2 regions of the Pseudoalteromonas sp. OF7H-1 genome follow, and region 1 is predicted to be linked to the other one. Evidence: predicted binding sites of a transcription regulator. Region 1 holds the regulator's gene; the other holds the start of a gene.

Region 1 (3,559 bases):
TCAAAACTAATAGCACCTCGCCACATTGTAGCTACCCAATTAAAAACCTTAACGCCAGTAGGCACTGATATGAGCATAGTTGCATACATAAAAAACAACTCACCAGCTAAAGGCATGCCCGTAGTAAACATATGATGAGCCCAAACGACGAACGACAACAGAGCAATTGAAGCGGTTGCATAAACCATTGATGCATAGCCAAACAGTTTCTTTCTTGAAAATGTCGGTACTATCGTAGAGATTATGCCGAAGGCAGGTAATATCATGATATACACTTCAGGGTGACCAAAGAACCAGAATATATGCTGGAACATAACAGGATCACCACCACCTGCTGCATCAAAAAAGCTCGTTCCAAAGAACTTATCAGTCAATACCATAGTCACAGCGCCAGCGAGTACGGGCATAACAGCAATCAGAAGAAATGCAGTTATCAGCCAAGTCCAGACAAATAAAGGCAACTTCATCCATGTCATACCTGGAGCTCTAAGATTGACGATGGTCACGATAACGTTGATAGCACCCATAATAGAGCTAATGCCCATTATATGGACCGCAAAAACAAAAAATGCAGTATTGTCATTGCTATATGTTGTAGATAGTGGCGCATAAAAAGTCCAACCGAAAGCAGGCCCGCCACCTTCCAAAAATAACGACATCAGTAAAATTGCAAACGCAAAAGGGAGTATCCAAAAACTCCAGTTATTCATTCTCGGTAGCGCCATATCAGGAGCACCAATCATCATTGGGATCATCCAGTTGGCAAGGCCTGTAAATGCGGGCATTACTGCGCCAAATACCATTATTAGTCCATGCACTGTCGTCATTTGATTAAAAAAGTGTGGATCTACAAGCTGTAACCCGGGTTGGAAAAGCTCGGCGCGGATCACCATCGCCATAGCACCACCAATCAAAAACATGGTTAGTGAGAACAATAAATACAGTGTTCCAATGTCTTTATGATTGGTAGTAAACAGCCAGCGCTTTAAGCCTTTTGGAGCTGTATGGTGTGAATGTTCTTCTACGATGGCACTCATTACTTACCCTCCTCTAATGCATCTATCTCACGCTGTATTTCGCTTGGCTGAATAACATCGCCGGTGTCATTACCCCAACTATTTCTTTTATAGGTGATAACCCCCGCTATCTGCTTGATTGTTAATTGCTTTGCGAAAGATTGCATCGCAGTTCCTGGGCGACCTAAAAGTAGAATATCTATATGAGCTTTAATATCTCCAGTGACGACTTTACTCCCTTTCATTGCAGGGAAGACACCTGGTAGCCCAAGCCCGGTTGGTTGATGGCAAGCTGCGCAATAAGCCATGTAAGTTTGTTCACCAACCTCCATTAACTCTTCTTTCGAAAGGGTTTGTTGGGCAACTGCTTGTGACTCAGCCTCTGCTTTTGCTTTTTCAGCTTTAGCATCGTTGAGCCAACTATCAAATTTATCGGGACTTACGGCCTCGACAACGACAGGCATAAAGCCATGATCTTTGCCACATAATTCAGCACATTGGCCTCTGTAAATTCCTTCATCGTTTACCTTTGTCCATGCCTCATTTATAAAGCCCGGATTGGCATCCTTCTTCACCGCAAAATCGGGCACCCACCAAGAATGGATGACATCATCTGAGGTCATCAAAAAGCGAACTTTCCTATCGGTGGGAATAACTAAATGCTTATCAACTTCAAGCAGGTAATTTTCATTTTTTTCTTTGAGATCACTAATTTCATCTTTCGGAGTAGAGAGCAAAGAATAGAACTCAACATCATGCCCCATATACTCATAGTGCCATTTCCACTGAGAGCCTGTGACCTTAATGGTCAGATCAGCTTTACTCGTGTCTTCCATAGCAATAAGCGTTTTTGTGGCTGGTATTGCCATACCAATGAGTATCAGGAAAGGAATTGCTGTCCAAAGTATTTCCACTTTGGTGCTTTCATGAAATTGCGCTGCAACAACGCCTTTTGACTTTCTGTGTTTTATAAGCGCCCAAAACATAACCCCAAATACAATAACCCCAATGACGCAACATATTAGAAATATGGTCATGTGAAGCTCATACACTTGATGACTAATGTCTGTAACACCTTGCCTCATATTGTAAGCGCTGTTAGCAAGTGAGGGCATGGCGATTAGCACTGCGATGAATGCTACAACTAATCGACAAATTTTCATTTGACGTCTCCTTCAAGACAACTCGCGGTTGTCTTTTGTTATTATTGGATGACTGTCATATTGTCTATTTGTACATAGACTTACTGCACGACTATTAACCAATTAGTCAAAAAACAAACAAATTGCAAGATTTTTGAGAAGACCGACTTTAGAATCAAAACTGGGGACTATAGGGGGTAAAACAAAGAATGATGAAAAATAGTGTATAAATATCAGAAAACTAAAAATATTACTAAATGATTAAAGTCACTATAATCATCCTACTTTCACATAGTTAGAAAAGTTAATTATCACTTTTTAAACAAAATATAGTTAAAGCAAGCGCAACTTTATATTTAACGCTACACTCGCTCTCATAAACTACATCCAGTCAGCACTTCGGATAACGCCGACAGCTAACCCTTCAATGGAGAAATTTTGATGCTCTAGATCCACTTCAATCGCTTTAAATTCTTCATTCTCAGCATGTAATAAGACTTTCTTTCCTTTCTTTTCAAAGCGTTTAACTGTCACGTCCTCTTCTACACGAGCTACTATCACTTGGCCATTTTCAGCCACTTTAGTGCTGTGAACGGCTAGTAGATCACCATCCATAATGCCAATATCCTTCATGCTCATACCATTAACTCTCAAAAGATAATCAGCATTAGGTTTAAAAAAACTCGCATCTACATTACAGTGGCTCTCTACATGTTGCTCTGCCAGAATAGGCTCACCAGCAGCAACACGGCCAATAATAGGTAAACCAAGTTGTTCGGATTCATCCTCTACAAGTCGAATCCCTCGGCTTGCGCCAGGGACCATTTCGATAACTCCCTTTTTCGCAAGCGCCTTAAGATGCTCTTCCGCTGCATTTGCACTCTTAAAACCCAAAGCATCAGCTATTTCAGCACGAGTTGGAGGCATGCCAGTATCTTTTATGAATACTTTTATTAATTCAAAGATTTGTTCTTGTCGTTTTGTTAGAGGACGCATTAACTGGTGTTCCATACAGTGGTTTATTTACTGTAAGTATATACAGCTCAAAAAAAATCGCAAATGTTTCTTTATTCGACATATTTTAAGTGTGTTTGCTAATAGCATTAATTAGAGCACCATTAAACAAGAAGTGAAGTCTGTGCCTCAGAGCATAACCTACGACTCTACGCAATAAGAAATAGATTATTAAGATTTAGGGCTGACTAACCACCACCTACCATGTTGCACTATGCTGATACTGTGGTGGGAGCGAGTTCATCTCGCGAGGTTTTCTATATCCCAAATAGCAAAAAACCCGTTGCATTACTGCAACGGGTTTTGATGTACATGGTTTTTTCCGGAACTTCATTGCAAGCCATCGGTGGGTAAACCACCTACCATGTTGCACTGTGCTGATACTGT
Region 2 (3,559 bases), on a different contig from region 1:
GGCTGACCAGTATAATCATTTAGTAATTTAGGTCTAATCGCCCTATCAACTAAATCTTCATTACCTTGGATCTCAGGTTCAATTAATCTATCTGCTTCAATCATAGTTACATCATCGATTTAAGAGCGTCTTTAATGATACTCTCGGTCGTCATGCCTTCTCTGTTTACGGCTTTTACCGCTTTTTGTGCTTGAACTTGTTTATACCCTAATGCCATTAAGGCTGCAATTGCTTCATCTGCTGGGGTATCACTTACCGTCGGATGCTCTTGCGGCGCAAGTACAGCAGCATCGCTAAACGGTGTGAGTAAGTCATTGCCAAAGTCTTTTAGCTTATCTTTCATTTCAAGCACTAGGCGCTCAGCGGTCTTTTTACCAACACCTGGGATCTTAACCAAAGTCGTTGCATCGCCATGATTCACGCAGCTAACAAATTGCTCTGCAGACATGCCAGACAAAATTGCAAGTCCGAGCTTTGGACCGACTCCGTTCGCTTTAATTAACGTTCTAAACAATGCACGTGCGATCTTGGTATTAAAACCAAACAGTAACTGCGCATCTTCACGTACTACAAAGTGAGTAAATACTGAAACCGGCTCGCCCACGCTCGGTAATTCATAAAAACAAGTCATAGGCATTTGCACTTCATAACCTACACCTGCAACATCAATTAATATCTCTGGTGGCTGCTTTTCTAACAGTGTTCCGCTTAATTTTCCTATCATGGTTATCTCAACCTTCCTCTTACGGTTTTACGCGCTGCGCCTGCCATTTTTATTAAGTTTTGCCTTGAGTGCGCGTGACAAATCGCCACCGCCAACGCATCTGCAGCATCAGCTTGGGGTGTGCCAGGCAGCTTTAATATGCGCTTTACCATTTCCTGTACTTGGGCTTTGTCTGCACCACCGGTACCCGCAACGGCTTGTTTAACTTGCCTTGCCGAATATTCACTCACAACCACTGACTGCATGGTCGCTGCAACAATGGCCGCACCTCGCGCTTGACCAAGTTTTAAGGCTGAACTTGGATTATGCGCAACGAACACTTGCTCAATCGCAAAGTCGCTCGGCGAAAACTGCTCTATGAGCTGTGTGATCCCTTGATAGATCATTTTTAATCGAGTGGGAAAGTCATGTTCACCAACTTTAATGCAACCGCTCCCCAAATATTGGAACTTTGCACCTTGATGAGCAATCACACCATAGCCTGTAAATCTTGACCCCGGATCAATTCCTAAAATGACAGCCAAACGCATCGTCTCTTGGTTTTTTGGTTATAATGCCAAAATACTGTATAGATTACCAGTTAAGTTGTAACCCTACTCTGCTTTACCAACTTAAGTTTTTCGGTTTGCCTAACTATCATCATTTTAATACCAGTTAGGTGAGGTATTGGTAATTTAGATAGAGCACAATCATAATGTTTCCAAAATAAAAACACCGTGATAACATAAAAACAACTTCATAAACTTAAGAGTGAACTAAAAGGAAATTCAATGGAAAGAAACTCGATAAAAGCATTACTTTACGGAGCGTTAACAGCTAGTGGTATGGGGATTTCTGTATCTGCAAATGCGGCTATTACTCAGTATCAAACCGAAATTTGCTACTCATGTAGTGCAGGAAATGCCATCGACTTTGCCAAAAAATATCCACCTACGGTGGAGTGTAAGATAAATGGACCATTCGGTTGGGATTATACTCAAGAGTGTTACTCACAACCGCGAGACGTACTAATTATTAATGCGAACTCAGGCCAAAAGTGGTACTACCAACTCAACCACACAAACCAAGGTAAGTTTCGTAACGAGTTAACACTTAATACAACAGAAAAAAACCTACCAGCTGATGCGAATAACCTTGCAGACGAATTATTAAGGTATTATGCAGCTTGGGATAGAGCAGTGTCACTAGTGAATGACCAGTATCAATCTCAAACGATGCAAACAGCTTTCCTCTCAGAGGCGCTTACGCAGAGATTTTCAACAGCTTCAGCATCGCCGAATAACTGTGAAAACGAGCCGATCACCCGCGCAGCCCACTTTGCTTATGATGTAAAAGCAAGAGCAAACTTGCATAAAAGCTTAGTAAATAAATTTCAACAAGAGTACGGAAGTGTTGACGGGGCATTTGAAACAAAGCAAATGACCGCACTCAACTTTTCTGTGAGTAAAGGTGGTGTAGGGCTTGGCGGGAGCTGGCAGTATGTGCCTGAAACTCGCTCAGTGAGTGTAACATTTGCAGATTCCGTCAACGGAGATCACATCATAGTCTACGACATTTTCAAAGGCCCAAGAGGGACAGGACTAGACTTTGAGCTTGCAGAACATACGTCTTTTCTTGGCGGCAGTAGAATTAAAGATATGAGAAGGTCGAGACCTGCTAACGTTTCTAACTGTATGCTTGAAGTATTAAATAAACATCTTGAAGCGAGTATAGCCGGTGGCGGTGGCGGCGGACATGATCCTGTCAACCTTGGTAAAGGTTACGATAGGATCCCTGGACGAGGTTTTGGTGGTATCAGCGGTCCTCAAACCTGTACATGGACTTACTATGACCCGTGGGGCAAGCCATATTTTAGTATGGAAGGCGCTTGTCCTTAGTTAGTGCTTAAAAAATTGAAGAGGCGACCTAAGTCGCCTCTTTTATATTCGGTTGACGAACTTACTCGCCTTCACCTTGCTCTGCTAGTTGCTTTTCTATCGAGATAGCAAGCTCTTTTAGCGCATCTGGGTTTACAGGGCTTGGCGCATCCGTCATCAAGCACGACGCTTGCGTTGTTTTCGGGAATGCAATCACATCACGAATATTGTCAGTGCCACACAGTAGCATTACCAGTTAAGTTGTAACCCTACTCTGCTTTACCAACTTAAGTTTTTCGGTTTGCCTAACTATCATCATTTTAATACCAGTTAGGTGAGGTATTGGTAATTTAGATAGAGCACAATCATAATGTTTCCAAAATAAAAACACCGTGACAACATAAAAACAACTTCATAAACTTAAGAGTGAACTGAAAGGAAATTCAATGAAAAGAAACTCGATAAAAGCATTACTTTACGGAGCGTTAACAGCTAGTGGTATGGGCATTTCTGTATCTGCAAATGCGGCTATTACTCAGTATCAAACCGAAATTTGCTACTCATGTAGTGCAGGAAATGCCATCGACTTTGCCAAAAAATATCCACCTACGGTGGAGTGTAAGATAAATGGACCATTCGGTTGGGATTATACTCAAGAGTGTTACTCACAACCGCGAGACGTAATAATTATTAATGCGAACTCAGGCCAAAAGTGGTACTACCAACTCAACCACACAAACCAAGGTAAGTTTCGTAACGAGTTAATACTTAATACGACAGAAAAAAACCTACCGGCTGATGCGAATAACCTTGCAGACGAATTATTAAGGTATTATGCAGCTTGGGATAGAGCAGTCTCTAAAGTTAGCGCTGAATATCAGTCTAAGTCAGTACAATCGAATTTACTTATTCAGGCCCTTAAAAGTCGGATTTCAGTAGCTTCAGAGTCACCAAACAACTGTGAAAATGAGCCAGTTAC

What was found. Region 1 encodes LexA, which represses DNA repair genes until DNA is damaged. Its sites were predicted from a motif close to TACTGTATNNNNATACAGTA; they were not measured.
Region 2: a site for LexA is predicted at 1,287-1,306, ahead of ruvC (crossover junction endodeoxyribonuclease RuvC). Genes of this name have one in related genera too.

Annotation. Positions count from the first base shown of each region.
Region 1 is NZ_JAKRFX010000026.1:54,747-58,305, forward strand. Features, by position in the region: gene ctaD (cytochrome c oxidase subunit I) at 1-1,037, opposite strand, end outside; gene coxB (cytochrome c oxidase subunit II) at 1,037-2,179, opposite strand; gene lexA (transcriptional repressor LexA) at 2,540-3,154, opposite strand.
Region 2 is NZ_JAKRFX010000009.1:7,625-11,183, forward strand. Features, by position in the region: gene ruvB (Holliday junction branch migration DNA helicase RuvB) at 1-104, opposite strand, end outside; gene ruvA (Holliday junction branch migration protein RuvA) at 107-724, opposite strand; gene ruvC (crossover junction endodeoxyribonuclease RuvC) at 727-1,248, opposite strand; gene MHN30_RS12450 (hypothetical protein) at 1,495-2,601, shown strand; gene MHN30_RS12455 (hypothetical protein) at 2,663-2,830, opposite strand; gene MHN30_RS12460 (hypothetical protein) at 3,027-3,559, shown strand, end outside.